4 regions of the Mesorhizobium sp. WSM4848 genome follow, and region 4 is predicted to be linked to each of the others. Evidence: predicted binding sites of a transcription regulator. Region 4 holds the regulator's gene; each other region holds the start of a gene.
What was found. The regulator PhoB, encoded in region 4, activates phosphate uptake and scavenging genes when phosphate is short. The targets are predictions, from matches to a motif close to TGTCATNNANCTGTCAT.
Positions count from the first base shown of each region.

Region 1: the regulator PhoB is predicted to act here: its motif matches at 1,925-1,941, upstream of ppk2 (polyphosphate kinase 2).
Region 2: the regulator PhoB is predicted to act here: its motif matches at 2,331-2,347, upstream of AC0L16_RS12640 (alkaline phosphatase D family protein).
Region 3: the regulator PhoB is predicted to act here: its motif matches at 2,371-2,387, upstream of AC0L16_RS16360 (ceramide glucosyltransferase).

Region 1 is NZ_JBVVPX010000012.1:67,030-72,071, reverse strand. Features, by position in the region: gene AC0L16_RS13770 (dihydrofolate reductase family protein) at 211-855, shown strand; gene ppk2 (polyphosphate kinase 2) at 919-1,839, opposite strand; gene AC0L16_RS13760 (aldo/keto reductase) at 2,094-3,137, shown strand; gene AC0L16_RS13755 (hypothetical protein) at 3,295-3,453, shown strand; gene AC0L16_RS13750 (DUF982 domain-containing protein) at 3,691-3,948, opposite strand; gene AC0L16_RS13745 (multidrug efflux MFS transporter) at 4,099-5,042, shown strand, end outside.
Region 2 is NZ_JBVVPX010000011.1:615-5,656, forward strand. Features, by position in the region: gene AC0L16_RS12625 (hypothetical protein) at 1-130, opposite strand, end outside; gene AC0L16_RS12630 (TetR/AcrR family transcriptional regulator) at 176-775, opposite strand; gene AC0L16_RS12635 (MFS transporter) at 858-2,141, shown strand; gene AC0L16_RS12640 (alkaline phosphatase D family protein) at 2,420-3,988, shown strand; gene AC0L16_RS12645 (hypothetical protein) at 4,034-4,315, opposite strand; gene typA (translational GTPase TypA) at 4,515-5,042, shown strand, end outside.
Region 3 is NZ_JBVVPX010000016.1:10,199-15,240, reverse strand. Features, by position in the region: gene argF (ornithine carbamoyltransferase) at 1-614, shown strand, start outside; gene AC0L16_RS16370 (Hsp33 family molecular chaperone) at 738-1,772, shown strand; gene apaG (Co2+/Mg2+ efflux protein ApaG) at 1,853-2,245, opposite strand; gene AC0L16_RS16360 (ceramide glucosyltransferase) at 2,497-3,651, shown strand; gene AC0L16_RS16355 (O-succinylhomoserine sulfhydrylase) at 3,698-4,888, opposite strand; SAM riboswitch at 4,962-5,039, opposite strand.
Region 4 is NZ_JBVVPX010000030.1:25,288-30,329, forward strand. Features, by position in the region: gene pstA (phosphate ABC transporter permease PstA) at 1-277, shown strand, start outside; gene pstB (phosphate ABC transporter ATP-binding protein PstB) at 290-1,105, shown strand; gene phoU (phosphate signaling complex protein PhoU) at 1,144-1,851, shown strand; gene phoB (phosphate regulon transcriptional regulator PhoB) at 1,868-2,557, shown strand; gene AC0L16_RS23995 (ROK family protein) at 2,608-3,855, opposite strand; gene xylF (D-xylose ABC transporter substrate-binding protein) at 4,121-5,042, shown strand, end outside.

The sequences.
Region 1 (5,042 bases), on a different contig from region 4:
ATCATAGCGGCGCTCCGCTCCGTATTAGCTGTCGAGCGCATCCTCGAGGCATCGCGGCGCAAGTAACTGCAGCTGCAACTACCCGTCTTTGCCCTGATGCTGGCCAAACGAGCCGCTTATGCTCGGCGGCGAAATACCGCTTGCAAAATGCAATCAGTCCAGCTAAAAGAAACTGCTTGCATTTCACAACTGGTTTAGAGGGAGGCCCTCATGTCAAAGCTTCGCGTCAACGCATTCACCCTGTCTATCGACGGCTTCGGCGCCGGTCCCGACCAGGACCTGAAAGAGCCGCTGGGCGTCGGCGGGGAAGCCCTGCACACATGGATGTTTGGCACCCGAACCTTCCGCAACATGTCCGGCGAAGATGACGGGTCCACGGATACCGACGACGCGTTCGTAACGCGCAGCTTCGAAAACGTCGGCGCGTGGATCATGGGCCGCAACATGTTCGGGCCGATCCGCGGGCCTTGGCCCGATGACACCTGGAAGGGCTGGTGGGGAGTCAATCCGCCCTACCATGTGCCGGTTTTCGTGCTCACGCACCATCCGCGAGAACCTATCGTCATGGAGGGCGGCACGACCTTCCATTTCGTGACCGACGGCATCCACTCAGCGCTGGAAAAGGCGAAAGCAGCGGCTGACGGCAAGGATGTCCGGCTCGGCGGCGGCGTCGCCACGATCCGGCAATATCTCAGGGAAAAGCTCATCGACGACATGCATCTGGCGATATCGCCGATGCTGCTCGGCTCAGGCGAGAACCTTTTTGCCGGCATCGACATGGTCAAGCTCGGCTACCGCTGCAGCGAGCAGGTCGCGACGCCGAATGCCATGCATGTCATCATCGAGCGCGATTAGGACGTTTCGTTGCTCTGGTGGCGAAAGCCTCGGTGCAGGCCCCATTCTCCCGGGAGCGCTGACTCAATACTTCTCCGGAACATACAGCTCGCGCGGCAGCACCTGGCGCTCATATTCGGGATTAAAGACGCGGTCAGGTAGCGTGATCTCCTCGTGCGGCACCTCCTCATAGGGCATCTGCTTGAGGAGATGATCGATGCAGTTCAGCCGCGCCCGCTTCTTGTCGTTGCCCTCGACGATGAACCAGGGGGCTTCGGAGATGTTGGTGCGGGCGAACGTCTCTTCCTTGGCCTTGGTGTACTGTTCCCAGCGCACGCGCGACTGCAGGTCCATCGGCGACAGCTTCCACTGCTTCATCGGATCATGGATGCGCATCTGGAAGCGCATCTGCTGTTCCTCGTCGGTGATGGAGAACCAGTATTTGACCAGCGTGATGCCGGAGCGGACCAGCATGCGCTCGAACTCCGGCACGTCGCGAAAAAACTCCTCGACCTGGTCCGGCTCGGCAAAGCCCATCACACGCTCGACGCCGGAGCGGTTGTACCAGGAGCGATCGAACAGCACGATCTCGCCGCCTGCCGGCAGATGCGGCACATAGCGCTGGAAATACCATTGCGACTTCTCGCGCTCGGTCGGCGCCGGAAGTGCGACGACGCGGCAGATGCGCGGATTGAGCCGCTGGGTGATGCGCTTGATGACGCCGCCCTTGCCGGCCGAATCGCGGCCTTCGAAAACCACCACCAGCTTCTTCCTGGTGTAAGCCACCCAGGACTGCAGCTTGATCAATTCGGATTGCAGCGTGATCAGGTCGCGAAAATATTGCAGGCGATCCATCGAGGGCGGATGCGCGTTCTTGTAGATCTTCGCGATCTCCAGCGACGACGCCGGCTCCGACATCTCCAGCTCGTAGTCTTCGTCGAGCGTGTCGGCCAGTTCCGCTTCCAGCCAATCCTTGGCGGGAGAATTCTGTTTTGCTTCGGTCATTTATGCTGCTCCGTGCACGCCAGTGTCGGCGTCGGCCTGCCGGCCAAGTTCGAATACCTTGAGCCGACTTGCATACAGGCCGGCAATGACGGTTTTATTGCAGCCGGCCCGCGCGCCGGTCGCGCAACTCCGTGAGATGTGATCGATCAGCCTCCCTGGCATGCACGACAAACGGCTCGAATTGTCCTACAAATGCCAGGTTCCCCGGGCAGCCTTCAGAGCACCCCTTCTCAACGCAATTGCGAGGATCTGACATGCAATACCGCACACTCGGCCGTTCCGGACTGAAGGTTTCGACGCTGACCATGGGCACCATGACTTTTGGCGGCGCCGGCGCATTTTCAGCGGTCGGCAGGACTGATCTCGACGAGGCGCGCCGGATGATCGACCTCTGCATCGATGCCGGCATCAATCTCATCGACACCGCCAATGTCTATTCGAACGGGCTTTCGGAAGAGATCATCGGCGAAGCGCTCGGCGGCAAACGCAAGGGCGATGTGCTGATCGCCTCCAAGGCGCGCATGCGGATCGGCAACGGCCCCAACGATGAGGGCCTGTCGCGCTATCATCTGATCCGCGAGTGCGAGAAGAGCCTGAGGCGCCTCAGGACCGACGTCATCGACATCTATTTCCTGCACGAATGGGACGGCACGACGCCGCTCGAGGAGACCATCGCCGCGCTCGACACGCTCGTCAGCCAGGGCAAGATCCGCTATGTCGGCTGTTCCAACTATTCCGGCTGGCAAGTGATGAAGGCGCTGGGGATCAGCGACCGCCAGCACCAGCCGCGCTTCGTCACCCAGCAGATCCACTACACGCTGGAGGCGCGCGAAGCCGAATATGAACTGCTGCCGATCTCCGTCGACCAGGGGCTTGGCGTGCTGGTGTGGAGCCCGCTCGCCGGTGGACTGCTGTCCGGCAAATACCACCGCGACCAGGCCACCGCCCGCCAGCTCAGCGGCTGGACCGAACCGCCGATCCGTGACGAGGACCGGCTGTGGCGGATCGTCGACGTGCTTGCCCATATCGGCGAGAACCATGGCGTTTCGGCGGCGCAGGTGGCGCTAGCCTGGCTGCTCGGCCGGCCCGCGGTCAGTTCGCTGGTGATCGGCGGACGGACCGAAGCGCAGTTCAAGGACAATATCGCCGCCGCCAGCCTGGTGCTGACCAGCGATGAGCGCGCACGCCTCGACGCTGTGAGCCGCCCGCCGGTTCTCTACCCCTATTGGCACCAGCAGTTCACGGCAAAAGACCGGTTTGGTCCGGCCGATCTGGTTCTTGACCGGGAAGACATCTGACAACGATCCGGATCAAGTCGAAGGTCGCCGCGGGCGGTACCGTGTTCAGCCGGCCTGCCGGCTATCTATGGAGCCGATCGCCCTTTGTGGTGTTGTGTTTGTAGGCCAATGCTCCTAGGCAGGGCTAATAACCCTTTGGATTGCGAAAGGAAGAGATATGGCGCGAGCACCGAATTACGGCCAGGAACGCAAGGAACGCGACCGGCAGAAGGCTGCCAAGAAGGCGGAAAAGCAAGCGGCCAAGGTCGCAGCCAAGGAACGTTCGAAGCCGGAAGACGAGACCACATCCGAGACCGAAACGGAAACCGCAGAGTAGAACTGCAGGACAATCGCTTCATAGTGACAGCAGAAGGGAGCTGTGACGGCAGAAGGGAGTTGGCCGCACCTTGGCTCGCTTTCTGCAACGCTCGAGATTGGCGAAACCCTTGGTGCAGGCCGCTTTCTTCCCGTCACTATACGGGGTGAAATGCCCGTCAGGGCAATGAGGGGCAGCGCAAACCTGAAGCGATTGCCCTTTGGTAAAAGCGCATCGGGCCCGCGAGGCGCTGCGTCTTCAGGCCGGCGACTTGTCGCTGACGAAAACATTCACTTCGCGGGCGGCGGCGATGAAAGCACGCCTTGCGATCATTGCCGGTTTGTCGCCGGCCAGCGCATCATGGCAGGCCTGCAGCGCTTCGCGATGTTTTTGACTGCGCTTGCCGGGCCAGCTGTTGAGGAGGTAATCGGAAGCCTCGCGGGCGGTCCGCAAGAGCTGAGTGCTTCCCGCCGCGCCCTTGACGGTCACGGGTGTTTCAAATCGGTTGTTTTCCATCGCCGCTCTTACGCCATCGCCGCTCGCGAAGCGAGCGCGAAAGTGGTTGCCACCGCAATCAAGCCGCGACGCTGGCAAATCTCCTGGCATGCAGGCCGCGCCGGTTCTTGTGCAATGATGCCCGTCGAGAGACTGCCGGACAGGACAGACATGCCGCACGCCACCCTTGCCACCCAAGGCGCCCACAACATCCATTGGCGCCGCAATCTCGCCGTGTGCTTTGCCGGCTCGTTCAGCACGCTTGTCGCCATGACCTTGCTTCTGCCCTTCCTGCCGCTTTACGTAGAGCAGCTGGGCGCCGAGGGCCACGCGGCTGTTGTGCAGTGGTCCGGCGTCGCCTATGGCGCGACCTTCTTCGCCGCCGCGCTGGTCGCGCCGCTGTGGGGACGGCTTGGCGACCGCTACGGCCGCAAGCTGATGCTGGTGCGCGCCAGTTTCGGCATGGCCGTCTGCATGTCGCTGACCGGCATGGTCGAGACCGTCTGGCAATTGGTGCTGCTACGCCTGTTGATCGGTTTCGCCGGTGGCTATTCCTCGGGCTCGACCATTCTCGTCGCCATGCAGACGCCGAAGGAGCGGTCGGGCTGGGCGCTCGGCGTGCTGTCGGCCGGCATCACCGGCGGCGCCCTCGTCGGTCCCTTGCTCGGCGGCGCGCTGCCGCCCTTGATCGGCATCCGCGCCACCTTCCTGCTCGCCGGCGGCGTCATTTTCCTGGCGTTTCTGGCAACGACTTTTCTCATCAAGGAGAACCCTCGCCCGGCAACCGACAAATCAGCATCGACTGAGAAGGCGAAAGGCGGCTGGTCGCAAATCCCGGACAAGCGCCCGGTCGTCGCAATGCTGGTGACCGGCATGCTGATGAGTTTCGCCACCATGTCGATCGAGCCGATCATCGCGGTCTATGTGCAACAGATCATCGAGGACCAAAGCCGGGTCACGCTGATGTCCGGTGTCGTCATGTCGGCGGCGGCACTTGGCGCCATCCTGTCGGCCTCGCGTCTCGGCAGGCTCGCCGACCGCATCGGCCACTGGAACGTCATCATAGCGGCGCTTGCCGTCTCGGCGCTGCTGCTGATCCCGCAGGCTTTCGTCAC
Region 2 (5,042 bases), on a different contig from region 4:
CTTCCGCCTGCGCGTAGGTCACGCAGTCCTTCTTCCAGTCGAGATCGGTGTAGGCGCTGGAAATGTCGCCGGCCCGGGCAGGCTGGCAGAGGCCGGCGAGGGCAAGCGGGATCAGCAAAAGAGCACGCATCGCGAACAACTCCGTTTCGGGGCTGCCGCACGGTATCGCCAAACGCTATTTCTTCAAGCTCGCTTCGATCAGCAGGTCGGCGTTGCGGGCAACAGACTTCGCTGGTCCGCCGGCACCGAACAGCTGGCCGCTGATGTAGGCGCCCTCGATCAGGAGCAGCAGCCCGTCGCCCAGCGTATCGGCGTCGCCGGCACCCATTGCCGCCGCCATGGCGCGCAGGCGTCGTCGCAATTCCTGCTTGTTGGCCTCGCTCACGACGCGGGCCGGGTGGCCGTGCTCGGGATATTCGACGGCCGCATTGGTCATGCCGCAGCCGCGATAGTCTGGCTTTTGCGTGCGCTTGCCGATGCGGGTCAGGAAGGCGGCGATCTGCGCGCGCGGATCGCCGGGATGGGCAGCCACCGCCTCGTCGAAGCGGGCCCAGAACTCGAGGTCGTATTGCCGGAGATAGGAGGCGGCCAATTCGTCCTTGGACGGAAAGCTGCGATAGAGGCTGGGCTTGGTGACGCCGGCGCGCCGCACGATCTCATCGACGCCGATCGCCCTGATGCCTTGCCGGTAGAACAGGTCGCGGGCAACGCGAAGGATTTTTTCGCCCGCGCGCGGCGGTTCGTCCGCTTTGATCGTTGGTTCAATGCTTCTCATCTAGGATAAGCCGTTACCTGCTTGACATGTTACCGATCGGTACGTATACCTCGGGCGCAATTGCAACGTACCGGTCAGTAACATGATAGCTCAGTCCCGTCCGTTTGGCCAGCGCTATGCTTTCGTCGTGGTCGCCGTCATTTTCCTCTGCCTGCTGATCGCGGCGGGCCTGCGGTCGGCGCCGGCTGTCATGATGCTGCCGCTGGAGGAGAGTTTCGGCTGGCGGCGCGATGTCGTCTCGCTCGCCGCGGCCATCGGCATCTTCCTCTACGGTTTGACCGGGCCGTTTGCCGCGGCCCTGATGGAACGGATCGGGCTGCGCCGCACGCTGCTGGCGTCGCTGGTGCTGATGTCGGGCTCGACGGCGATCAGCCTGTCGATGACTGAGCCCTGGCACCTGCTTCTCACCTGGGGCGTATTCTCCGGCGTCGGTTCCGGTGCGGTCGCCACGGTGCTTGGCGCCACCATCGTCAATCGCTGGTTCAAGACCAATCGCGGCCTGGTGATGGGGCTGATGTCGGCCTCCGCCGCCACCGGCCTGCTGGTGTTCCTGCCGCTGCTCGCCGCGCTCGCCCAGTCGGGCGGCTGGAAGCCTGTCGCCATCGCCATTGCGGTCGCCACCGCCTGTCTGGTGCCGCTGGTCTGGCTGCTGGTGCCGGAGCGTCCGTCCTCGATCGGCATGGTGCGCTACGGCGCTGAGGCCGACGACGTGCCGCCGGTTCCGCCGGCCTCGCAGGGCAATTTTCTCATGCACACGCTCAGCACGCTGCGTCGTGCCGCCGGCACCCGCGTGTTCTGGTATCTGTTCGCCACTTTCTTCATCTGCGGTTTTACCACCAACGGACTGGTCGGCACGCACCTGATCGCGTTTTGTGGCGACATGGGCATCGGCCAGGTGCAAGCCGCCGGCCTGCTGTCGCTGATGGGCATCTTCGACCTGATCGGCACGACGCTGTCGGGCTGGCTCACCGACCGTTTCGACCCGCGCAAGCTGCTCGGCGTCTATTACGCGATCCGCGGCCTCTCGCTGATCTATCTGCCTTATTCCGGCTTTTCGTCGACCAGTCTGATCATCTTCGCCGTGCTTTACGGATTGGACTGGATCGCCACCGTGCCGCCGACGCTCAGGCTGTCGAACGAGGCGTTCGGCGACCGCAGCGGGCCGATCGTCTTCGGCTGGATCGTCGCCGGCCATCAGGTGGGTGCGGCGGCGGCCGCTTTCTTCGGCGGCACCATGCGTGAATTGCAGGGCAATTACGAAACTGCCTTCCTCATCGCCGGCATGACGGCAATAGCCGCAGCTTGCATCTCGCTGCTGATCAACACCAGCCGTCCGGCCTTCGAGCGGGAACCGCAGGCGGCTTGAGCTGTGACGGCTGAGCGCTAATCTCCCCTCTTGAGGGGGAGATGGCCGCGAAGCGGCCAGAGGGGGTCGCCTCGCGTGAAGCGTCAACGCCTTCCGCTACGAGAAGTGACGCCGGCGCTCGACGCGAGACGACCCCCTCTGTCGCCTTCGGCGACATCTCCCCCTCAAGGGGGGAGATCACCTGTTCACTGTAGTAAAACCTTCATGGTTTCGAGATGTGCCTGAAACATTGACCCTGGACCTTGGCGGCGACGTTCAAAGCCATCCAGGAGACAGCCATGAACAAGATTTCACGCCGTGCTTTTGTCACGTCGGCGAGCGCCGCCGGCCTCGTCGGCGTATCGGGCCTCGCGCTTCCCTATTATTCCCGCGCCAATCAGCGGCCCGCCTTCACCCATGGCATCCAGTCGGGCGATGTCGACGCAACCAGCGGCGTGGTGTGGACCCGCACAGACCGCCCTTCGCGTGTCATGTTCGAAGTCTCGTCGACGGAAAATTTCGCCAACCCTTTGCGCCTTGCGCCGCTCGATACGTCGCCGGCCAGCGATTACACGGTAAAGCGGCTGCTCACCGACCTCGCCTCCGACCAGGACATCTTCTACCGCATGATCGCGACCGATCTCGCCGACATCAACGCCGTCTCCGAGCCGATCGTCGGCCGCTTCCGCACGGCGCCGGCCTCGAAGCGCGACATTCGGTTCGCCTGGTCGGGCGATACCGCCGGCCAGGGCTGGGGCATCGACGACACCGGCATGAAGACCTATGCCACGATCGGCAAGCATACGCCCGATTTCTTCCTGCATTCCGGCGATACCATCTATGCTGACGGGGCGATGAAGGACGAGGTCGACCTTCCCGGCGGCGGCAAGTGGAAGAACAAGGTCCTCATCGACGAAAAGCGCAAGGTTGCCGAGACGCTGGACGAGTACCGCGGCCAGTGGAAGTACAATTTGATGGACAGACATGTGCTGGGGCTCAACGCCATCTGCCCGACCTTCTACCAGTGGGACGACCACGAGGTGGTCAACAACTGGTCGGATTCGAAGGACCTGGGCGCCGACGACCGCTACTCGGAAAAAAACATCCATGTGCTGGCGGCCCGCGCAGCCCGCGCCTTCCACGAGATGACGACGATCCGCTACGAGCCGTCGGAACCGGGCCGCGTCTATCGCAAGATCGCCTACGGGCCGCTGCTCGAAGTGTTCTTCCTCGACATGCGTTCCTATCGCGGCGCCAATGGCCCCGGCATGCAGGATTCGGTGACGCCGCAATCGCGCATCCTCGGCGAACAGCAGATGAAATGGCTGAAGCGCGAACTGGCAAACTCCAACGCGACCTGGAAAATCATCGCCGCCGACATGCCGCTCGGTCTCGTCGTCTGGAACGACGCCACCAAAAAGGCCGGCGCCGAGGCCGTCAGCAATGGCGACAATGGCCCGGCCAAGGGCCGTGAGCTGGAAATTGCCGACCTGCTTCGCTACATAAAGAATGCCGGCATCACCAACACCGTCTGGCTGACCGCCGACGTCCACTACACGGCGGCGCATTACTACAATCCTGACAAGGCGCAGTTCCAGGACTTCAATCCGTTCTGGGAATTTGTTTCTGGTCCGCTCCACGCCGGCACGTATGGACCCAATGATTTCGACATGACCTTCGGCCCGGAGCTGAAATTCATCAAGGCGCCAACCGCCGAGCAGGGGCAGAACCTGCCACCCTCGGCCGGCCTGCAGTTCTTCGGCCTCGTCGACATCGACGGCGCCACTGAACAGCTGACGGTGCGGCTGATGGATCGCGACGACAATGAACTCTACAAGGTCACGCTCGATCCGGTGCATTCGGCGTGAGGGGACTGTTTACCCTCCCCACAGGGGGATGGTAAGGAGCGGTCGTCAGTCAGGATAGCAAACGGTCGGAATATTGGGCCAAACAGCGTTGTCGCAATCGGCGACCTTCTGCCTTTGCTTGAAGGCGGCGCTGACTGGCCCGGTCACCACCGGGTCGACGCCATCCGGCGCATCGGCAAACAACTGCTCCGCCGAACGCGTATCGGAAGGCAGGGCAGGGGGCGCTTCCTTGAGGGTCGCGGCCGACTGTGCCGCGCCCGCCGCAAGGAGAACGGCCAGGGCCGCCCATGCGAAGATTGGCCGGTATCTGGTGCCCGTATTGCTCATGAAATTTGAACTGTCCCGACCGCGAAAGGTTCCGCTTTGGTTAATAATTCCATTTCACACCAAGACGCTTAAGATTTGGTGACCATGTATTTGGTGGCGCGCCTCCTCTTTCGCAATTGCGAAAAACCCTGTATGAGCCGCCCAACCGAAAGAGGCAGCGCCTTTTGGCCTGCTGCCTGCACGCTCCCGAGACCACAACATGAAAATTCGTAATATCGCGATCATCGCGCACGTCGACCATGGAAAAACCACCCTCGTCGACCAGCTCCTGAAGCAGTCCGGCTCGTTTCGCGACAACCAGCGCGTCGCCGAACGCGCCATGGATTCGAACGACCTCGAAAAGGAACGCGGCATCACCATCCTGGCCAAGGCGACCTCGGTCGACTGGAAGGACACACGCATCAACATCGTCGACACTCCCGGCCACGCCGATTTCGGCGGTGAAGTCGAGCGCATCCTGTCGATGGTGGATTCGGCCATCGTGCTGGTCGACGCAGCCGAAGGGCCGATGCCACAGACAAAATTCGTCGTCGGCAAGGCGCTCAAGGTCGGATTGAAGCCGATCGTCGTCATCAACAAGATCGACCGGCCGGACGCCCGCCACGTCGAGGTGGTCAACGAAGTGTTCGACCTGTTTGCAGCGCTCGACGCCACCGACGAGCAGCTCGACTTCCCGATCCTTTACGGTTCGGGCCGCGACGGCTGGGTCTCGGAAAACCCCGAAGGT
Region 3 (5,042 bases), on a different contig from region 4:
CGATCATGATCCGCACCACATCGCATGACCGCCTGCTGGAGCTGACCGAGAACGCCACCGTCCCCGTCATCAATGGGCTGACCGACGATACCCATCCCTGCCAGCTGATGGCCGACATCATGACCTTTGAGGAGCATCGCGGCCCGGTCGCCGGCAAGACCATCGCCTGGACCGGCGACGGCAACAACGTGTTGCATTCGCTGCTGGAGGCCTCGGCGCAGTTCCGCTTCAACCTCAACGTCGCCGTGCCGGAAGGCAGCGAGCCGGCGCAGAAGCATGTCGACTGGTCGAGAGCGCATGGCGGCATGTTGAACTTCACCCGCTCGCCGGAGGAAGCCGTCCACGACGCCGACTGCGTCGTCACCGATTGCTGGGTGTCGATGGGCCAGGAGCACCGTGCTCGCGGCCACAATGTCTTCTCACCCTATCAGGTCAATGCGGCACTGATGGCGAAGGCAAAGCCCGACGCGTTGTTCATGCACTGCCTGCCGGCGCATCGCGGCGAGGAGGTCACCGACGAAGTCATCGACGGCCCGCATTCGGTAGTGTTCGACGAGGCCGAGAACCGGCTCCACGCGCAGAAGGCGGTTTTGGCTTGGTGCCTCGGCGCTTGATCCGGGCCGCCTTGATCAGGACCACCATGATTCCGGCCGCCTTGATCCGGGAGTGCGTGATGCCTATCTCAGGCGCATCACGCAAATCGAGCGCGTTTCGACGCATGCGCCCCGGAGGGCGGCATGGCCGCGCCCTGGAGCTTTGTCATGTTGGAAACCCGTCAATTGGCTGAACATCAACCCAAACTCGGCGAATTCGGCTACGCCGGCGACGATCATGTCGTGCCCTTCGAGGTCGGCCCGCTCGACGTGCGCGGCCGCACCGTCCAGCTCGGGCCGATGCTCGACGCGATCCTCAGCCGTCATGACTATCCCGAGCCGGTCGCCCGCCTGCTGGCAGAAGCCTGCGTGCTGACGGTGCTGCTCGGCACCTCGCTCAAATTCGAAGGCAAGTTCATCCTGCAGACCCGCACCGACGGGCCGGTCGACATGCTGGTGGCGGATTTTTCCACGCCGCATGCGCTGCGCGCCTATGCCCGCTTCGACGCCGACCGGCTGGAGGCACTGACGTCTGCCGGCGAGACCTCGCAGCGGACGCTGCTCGGCAGCGGTGTCCTGGCGCTGACTATCGACCAGGGCGCCCACACGCAGCGCTATCAGGGCATCGTCCAGCTCGACGGCGAGACGCTGGAGGAGGCCGCCCGCACCTATTTCCGGCAGTCGGAGCAGATCCCGACCGATCTCAGGCTTTCGGTGGCCAAGCTGTTGACGCCCGGCATCGGCGGTGCCCGCGAGCAATGGCGCGCCGGTGGCATCCTGGCGCAGTTCCTGCCGCAATCGCCCGAACGCATGCGCGTACCCGACCTTCCGGGCGGTGACGGCGATCCGCGCGAGGAGATCCATTATCCGGCCGACAATTCCTGGCAGGAGCTGCTCGCGTTGCTTGGCACCATCGAGCCGACAGAACTGATCGACCCGACGATCGGCGCCGAGCGGTTGCTTTACCGGCTGTTCCACGAGCACGGTGTGCGCGTCTTCGGCGGCGTGCCGGTAGCCGACCGGTGCTCGTGCTCCAGGGAGAAGATCCGCGGCATTCTCGAAGGCTTCTCCGCCGACGAGATCAGGGACAGCACCGAGGATGGCGGCATTCACGTCGCCTGCGAATTCTGCTCGAAGCAATATGACTTCGACCCGGCGGAATTTGCTGCGGCTCAATAGCGGGCACCTGTGCTGCCTCGGTGCCTTCGCAGAGCTTGGTTTCTCGCCCCACGCAAAGGGGCGAGAAGCCCAAGTGAGCCTCAGTTGACGGTGCGCCGCGTGCCCGGCAGGTCGAGCGAAAAGGCGGGGATGGCGACGTCGAACGTCTCGCCCCGCTTGTTGCGCATCGTGTAGTGGCCGACCATGATGCCGGATGGCGTCGAGAGTGGGCAGCCAGACGTGTACTGATAGCTATCGCCGGGATTGAGTTCAGGCTGGTCGCCGACAACGCCGGCGCCGCGCACCTCCTCGACCCGGCCGGTGCCGTCAGTGATCTGCCAATAGCGTGACAGAAGCTGCACGAATTCATCCGACTGGTTGTCGATGGTCACCTGGTAGCCCCAGACATAGCGGTTCTCCGAAGGGTCGGAGCGATCTTCCAGATAGAACGGCCTGACCTGCACTTCGATGTCGCGCGTGACGGCGCTGTACATAAATCACTCCACAATATGCAGACGGAACATTCGACGCTCACCGCAGTTTGGTCAACGGGGCGCGTCCCCCGTTCAGTGCCTGTCATCGTTGCCCGAATCCGTCGAGTGCAGGTGCCGAACAACAATGTCATTTGAGTGACACATGACAATGATGGTGTGCAGGGCGGGGATGGTGTGCCGGGCGACTCAGCATTCTGTCGAATTATTGAGACGGCTTTCATGCGGCCGGTTTCTGGAGCGACCAGGTACCTATGGAATTGACAGTCACAGCCGCCTTGCTTTCCATAGCTCTGCTTGTTGTCAATCTCGCCAGCATCCTGCTCGCTTCGTTGAAGCTGAAGCGGCATGGCAGGATCACGCCGCCAGCCGGCAAGGCGCCGCCGGTGTCGATCGTCGTGCCGTCGCGCGGCGTCGAGCCGTTTACCGAGGAGACGCTCGATCGCGCCTTCTCCCTCGACTGGCCGCATTATGAGCTCATCTTCTGCGTCGCCCATGCCGACGACCCGGTGGTCGGGCCGATCACCAATGCGATCGCCCGCTTTGCGGCCGTGCCGGCCCGGCTGCTGGTCGGCGACGACCGCATCAGCGGCAACCCGAAACTCAACAATTGCGTGAAGGGCTGGGAGGCCGCGCGCCACCACTGGGTCATCCTTGCCGATTCCAACGTCCTGATGCCGAGGGACTATGTCCAGCATCTGATGACGGCATGGCGGCAGGACACCGGCCTCGTCTGCTCGACGCCGATCGGCTCGCGGCCGGACGGGTTCTGGGCGGAGGTCGAATGCGCTTTCCTCAACACGCTGCAGGCGCGCTGGCAATATACCGGCGAGGCGCTCGGCCTCGGTTTTGCCCAGGGCAAGAGCATGCTGTGGAACAAGCCTTCGCTCGACGCCAATGGCGGCATCCGTGCGCTTGCTGCCGAGATTGCCGAGGATGCCGCTGCGACCAAGCTGGTCAACGGGCTCGGACTGCGCGTCAATCTCGTTGCCGCGCCCTTCGAGCAGCCGCTCGGTTTGCGCACATTTGGCGAAATCTGGTCGCGCCAGGCCCGCTGGGCACGCCTGCGTCGCGTCACCTTCCCACTGTTCTTCGCGCCCGAGATCCTGATCGGAGCGGCGCCGCCGCTGGCGCTTGCGCTGGTTGCGGCAGTAGGCAGCGGCTTCAGCCTGCCGGCTACCGCCATCGCCGTGCTGATCGTCGCCTATCTGCCGGAATGCGCTCTCGCCTCGGCCAAGGGCTGGCACCTGTCGCTGCGCATGATCCCGGCGATGGTTGCGCGGGACGTGATGCTTCCCGCCATCTGGGTGCGCGGCTGGCTCAGCGGTGCCGTCGACTGGCGCGGCAACACGATGACCATCCACACCGGCGCCGTTGCGGAATTGGAAGAGACGCCGTCGGGCGCCTGACCGCGCCTGCTTTGCAGATCAGAGCGCAGCGCTTCGGCGCGTATCCCTATCCAGCGGCTTTCAAGGCCTGCTCGATGTCTTCGAGCAGGTCGTCGGTGTCCTCCAGTCCGACGGACAGCCTGAGCGTGCCTGGCCCGATGCCAAGTTCGGCCCGCGCCTCGTCGCTCAGATTCTTGTGTGTCGTCGTTGCCGGATGGGTGATCAGGCTCTTGGCGTCACCGAGATTGTTGGAGATCAGCACGACATCGAGCGCGTTCTGGAAGGCGAAGGCGGCCTGCTTGCCGCCCTTGACGTCGAGGCAGATCAGCGTTGAGCCGCCCGACATCTGCTTCTTGACGACCGCCGCCTGCGGGTGATCGGCGCGGCCGGGATAGATGACGCGGACAATTTCCGATCGCTCGGCGAGGAAGTCAGCGATCCGGCCGGCACTTTCCGTCTGCTGGCGCACGCGCAGCGGCAGCGTCTCAAGGCCCTTCAGCAGCGTCCAGGCATTGAAGGGCGATAGGCTGGGACCGGTGTGGCGGAAGTAGTCGTGCAAATTCTCGTCGATCCACTTCTTGTCCGACAGGATGATGCCGCCGAGGCAGCGCCCCTGGCCGTCGATGTGCTTGGTCGCCGAATAGACGACGATATGGGCGCCGAGCTGCAACGGCTTCTGCTGCAAGGGCGTGGCAAAGACGTTGTCGACGATCAGCCGCGCGCCGATTGAATCGGCAAGCGAGGCTACGGCTGCGATGTCGACGACCTCCAGGGTTGGATTGGTCGGGCTTTCAAGGAAGAACAACTTGGTGTTGGGCCTGACCGCCTTTTCCCAATTGGCGATTTCGGTGCCGTCGACCAGCGTCGCCTCGATGCCGTATTTCGGCGCCAGCGTCTCGACCACCCAGCGACAGGAGCCAAACAGCGCGCGCGCCGCCACGATGTGGTCGCCGGCCCGGGCACTGCACAGCAACGCCGCTGTCACCGCCGCCATGCCGGATGCGGTGGCGCGGGCATCTTCGGCGCCTTCCAGCGCACACATGCGCTTCTCGAACATGTCGACCGTCGGATTGGCATAGCGCGAATAGATGAAGCCCGGTTCCTCGCCCTTGAAGCGGGCTTCCGCCGCCTGCGCCGTGTCGTAGACATAGCCTTGCGTGAGATACATCGCCTCGGAGGTCTCGCCGAAGCCGGAACGCAGCGTTCCTGCATGCACGAGGGCGGTCTGAGGCTTCCAGTTGCGCGTGTTGCTCGTCATCACCTTGTTCCAAACACAAAAATGGTCCAAACACAAAAAAACCGGCCGCGAAAGTCGCAACCGGTCCATACGGCCTTTCGGCCCGACGGTCCTTTAGCGACTTGTTTAACGTGGCTGCAAGCCGACCGGCCAAATCACCACGGGATAACGATCC
Region 4 (5,042 bases):
GGGCATCATGACCGGCACCATCCTCGGAATGGCGCACGCGCTGGGCGAAACCGCGCCGTTGCTGATGATCGGCATGGTCGCCTTCATCGTCGACATTCCCGGCGGCTTCACCGATCCCGCGACGATCCTGCCGGTGCAGATATTCATGTGGGCGGATTTCCCGGAAGCTGGATTCCAGCAGAAGACTTCGGCGGCGATTTTGATTTTGCTGCTGTTTTTGGTCATCATGAACGCCATCGCGGTGATACTGCGCAAGCGCTTCGAGCGGCGCTGGTAAGGAGTAGAGGATATGAACATCATGACGGAAGCCGGCGTTGAGCAGAAACTGAGCAGCGGAACCAATGCCCCTTCGATCAAGATGAAGGGCGAAAAGGTCTCTGTTCATTACGGCGAGAAGCGAGCTCTGTTCGACGTGGATATCGATGTCCGCGAGAACCAGGTGACGGCGTTGATCGGCCCATCGGGCTGTGGCAAGTCAACATTCTTGCGGTGCCTGAACCGAATGAACGACACGATCGATATCGCGCGGGTGAGCGGCAAGATCACGCTCGACGGCGAGGATGTCTACGACCCGAAAATCGATGTCGTCGAGCTGCGAGCCCGCGTCGGCATGGTGTTCCAGAAGCCGAACCCGTTTCCGAAGTCGATCTATGAAAACGTCGCCTACGGTCCGCGCATTCACGGCCTGGCCAGGAGCAAGGCCGAGTTGGACGGCATCGTTGAATCGAGCCTGAAGAAGGCCGGCCTGTTCAACGAGGTCAAGGATCGCCTGCTCGAGTCGGGCACCGGTCTCTCCGGCGGACAGCAGCAGCGCCTGTGCATCGCGCGCGCCATCGCCGTATCGCCGGAAGTGATCCTGATGGACGAGCCCTGTTCGGCGCTCGATCCGATCGCCACCGCCCGCGTCGAGGAACTGATTGACGAACTGCGCCAGAACTACACGATCGTCATCGTCACCCATTCGATGCAGCAGGCAGCGCGCGTGTCGCAACGCACGGCGATGTTCCATCTCGGCTATCTGGTCGAGGAGGGCGCGACCGACAAGATGTTCACCAACCCCGACGACAAGCGCACCCAGGACTACATCACCGGCCGATTCGGCTGAGCGGTCCGGCGGCGAATTTCGAACACGAGGACAGTATCATGGGTGAACACACCGTCGCATCTTTCGACGAGGAACTGGAGCACATCGACAGGCTGATCCGCGATATGGACGAGCTCGCCGCCGCGATGGTCGCAGCCTCGATCCGCGCGTTGCTTGCATCAGACAATGCGATGGCGCAGCGCGTCGTCTCGGACGACGCCATCATGGATGCGCGGCAGCGCGAACTCGACGATAGTGCGATCACGCTGATCGCCAAGCGGCAGCCGATGGCGCAAGATCTGCGCGCCGTGGTTGGCGCAATCCGCATGGCCGGCGATCTCGAGCGCATCGGCGACCTGGCCAAGAACATAGCCAAGCGGGTCAGCGCAGTCGGGCAGAGCGCCACGCCGCGTAATCTGTCGCACGGTATCGACACGATGGCGGATCTCGTTCTTGTGCAGCTCCGCGGCGTGGTCGAGCACTATGTGTCGCGCAATGCCGGCGCGTTGAAAGAACTGCGCGCCGACGACCAGAAGATCGACGTGAAATACACGGCGGTTTTTCGCGAACTCCTGACCTACATGATGGAGGATCCGCGCAACATCACCGCCTGCACGCATCTTCTGTTCTGCGCCAAGAATCTCGAGCGTATCGGCGATCATGTCACCAACATCGCCGAAAACGCCTACTTTGTCGTGACCGGGCAGCAATTGCCGGCGGATCGCCCGAAGCTCGACGAAACGACGATGTCGGCGCCGGCGACATGACAGGAGTGACCGGCCGATGATCGCGCCGCGCATCATGGTGGTGGAGGATGAAGAGCCGCTGGGCGTCCTCCTCCGTTACAATCTGGAATCCGAAGGCTATCAGGTCGAGGTGGTGACGCGCGGCGACGAGGCCGAAATCCGGCTGCAGGAGAACGTGCCCGATCTTCTGGTGCTCGACTGGATGGTGCCGGCGGTTTCCGGCATCGAGCTTTGCCGGCGCCTTCGGGTGCGTCCCGAAACCGAGCGGCTGCCGATCATCATGCTGACCGCGCGCGGCGAGGAGAGCGACCGGGTGCGCGGCCTTTCGACCGGAGCCGACGACTATCTGGTCAAGCCGTTCTCGACACCGGAATTCATGGCCAGGGTCAAGGCGCTGCTGCGCCGCGCCAAGCCGGAAGTGCTGTCCAGCGTGCTCAAGGTCGGCGACATCATGCTCGATCGTGAATCGCACAGGGTCTATCGCAAGAAGAGCGAGATCCGGCTCGGGCCGACCGAATTCCGGCTGCTCGAATTCATGATGCGGCACCCGGGCCGGGTCTTCTCGCGCAGTCAGTTGCTCGACAATGTCTGGGGCGAGACGATCTACATCGACGAGCGCACGGTGGACGTCCATGTCGGCCGGTTACGCAAGGCGGTCAACAATGGTCGCATGCCCGATGTCATCCGCACCATCCGTGGCGCTGGCTACGCGATCAGGGAAGACTAGCTGATATTCAGGTGAGGCCGGCCTGCGAATGGCTGAGTCCTCGTTCGGACTCAGGCCACGTCTCTCCTGATCGTGCCGGACTTGCCTTGTGCGCCGGGCGCAAAAACCTCCTGGTCGACGAAGGTCAACGCGCGCATGGCGCAGCCTTCGCGGATCAGCGGCAGCTCGTTCGGCTCGGTGTCGAAGGAAATCGAACCCGAATGCTGGCCGCCGGCGGTCTGGGCGATGGCCTCGCGCAGGGCCGGCTCGATCAGGTCGAAGGCGGCAGCGCTGGCGCCGACCATGGCCACCGGCGCCGGATCGATCAGCGCGAACAGGCTGCCGAGCCCGAAGCCGAGCGCTTCGCCGGCCTTGCGGTAGGCTTCGCGCTCCGGTCCGTCCGTCTCGCGCGCCCGGGCCGCCAGTGCCCGCATCTCGGCGTCGCTGACATCGGCGACCGGCTCTGCGTTCTCGCTCAATTGCCTTGCGTTGCGCCAGATGGCGTAGTTGCCGGCATAGGCCTCGACGCAGCCGCGCCGCCCGCAGCGGCAAAGCGCGCCGCCCGGCCGATGAATCATGTGGCCGAATTCGCCGCCTGAGGAGTGGGTGCCGGTGAACAATTCGCCCTTCAGCACCAGCCCCATGCCGATGCCGTGCGAGAGCAGGATGGCGATGAAATCATCGCGGTAGCGATCCGGGTGGCGCCAGCGCAGCGCCACGGCCATCATGTTGCTGTCGTTCTCCATGATGGCCGGGATGCCGAACTCGCGTTCCAGAATGTCGGCGAAGGCGATGTTCGTCTGCGGCGTGATCGGCGACCACAACATGGCGCGCGCATGGGAATCGGTGATGCCCTGGATCGCCAGCGCGATGCGGGCGACGCTTTGGACATCGAGGTCGGGATCTTCGAGCCGGCGCCGGACGATGGCGACACATTCGCCGATCAGCGCGTCGCGCGACATGGTCAGCGTGTCCAGCCGGCGCTGTTCCTCGGCGACCACTTGTCCGGCATAATCGATGACGGCGACCGACAGGAAATTCAGCGACAACACGACGGTCAACACCGCAGCGGCTTGCGGATTGAGGCTGAGGCCGACCTGCGGTCGGCCGCGTTTCAGCGAAACCGTCTCGCTCGCCTTGCTCTCGGCCAGGATGCCTTCCTGGATCAGGTCGGAAGAGATCGCCGATATGGTCGAATGGCTGAGGCCGGTGGTTGCGGCGATCTCGGTCCGCGACGGCTGGCCTGCGCGGCGTACCGCCGAAATCACCATCGCCCGGTTGCGCCGGCGCAGATCGTCATGGCGGATTCCGACCGACATTTTTGCTTCTCCTCATCGCCGCGGCCGCTCATGAATCGGAAGCCGTCGGTAATGTCCGACAAATACTGGCAGAAGCAGAAGGGCCTGTCATTATTTATTCCGAGCCTCGAAAAAAAGCCAAACAGGACATCAAAATCCGCCAGAATTGGTGTTGACAGGGCTTCGGCGTTGGACCAGTATTTTTTCGAGGCTCGAAAAAATAGAGGCCTTTGTGCCGGCCTTCGGGCCAGTTGGTCGCGCCCTACGCGGCGCAGGGAGGAATATCATGAAGAGATTCGCAGCCGCCATTCTGGCGGGGGTCGCCATGTCGCTGACGCTCGCGTCGGCCGCGCAGGCCAAGGACAAGGTCATTGGCGTTTCGTGGTCGAACTTCCAGGAAGAGCGTTGGAAGACCGACGAAGCCGCCATGAAGGCGGCGATCGAGGCCGCCGGCGACAAATATATTTCCGCTGACGCACAGTCCAATCCCGGCAAGCAGCTGACCGACGTCGAGAGCCTGATCTCGCAGGGCGCCAACGCGCTGATCATCCTTGCGCAGGATGCCTCGGCCATCGGTCCGGCGGTGCAGAAGGCGCTGGACGAAGGCATTCCGGTCGTCGGCTATGACCGGCTGATCGAGAACAAGGACGTCTTCTATCTGACCTTCGACAACCAGGAAGTTGGCCGCATGCAGGCCCGCGAAGTGTTCAAGGTGGCGCCGGAAGGCAATTACGTCTTCATCAAGGGCTCGGGCGCCGACCCGAATGCCGATTTCCTGTTCGCCGGCTCCATGGAAGTGCTCAAGGATGCCATCGACAGCGGCAAGATCAAGAATGTCGGTGAGGCTTATACGGACGGCTGGCTTCCCGCCAACGCCCAGAAGAACATGGAACAGTTCCTGACTGCCAACGACAACAAGGTCGATGCGGTGGTTGCCGCCAATGACGGCACCGCCGGTGGTGTCGTCGCGGCGCTGACGGCGCAAGGCCTGGCCGGATCCGTCCCGGTTTCGGGCCAGGACGGCGACCATGCCGCGCTGAATCGCATCGCGCTGGGCACACAGACCGTATCGGTGTGGAAAGACGCGCGCGAGCTCGGCAAGAATGCCGCCGAGATCGCCTCGCAATTGGCCGACGGCAAGCAGATGACAGACATTGCCGGCGTCAAGGACTTCACCACGCCGGGCGGCAATGTCGTCAAGTCGCTGT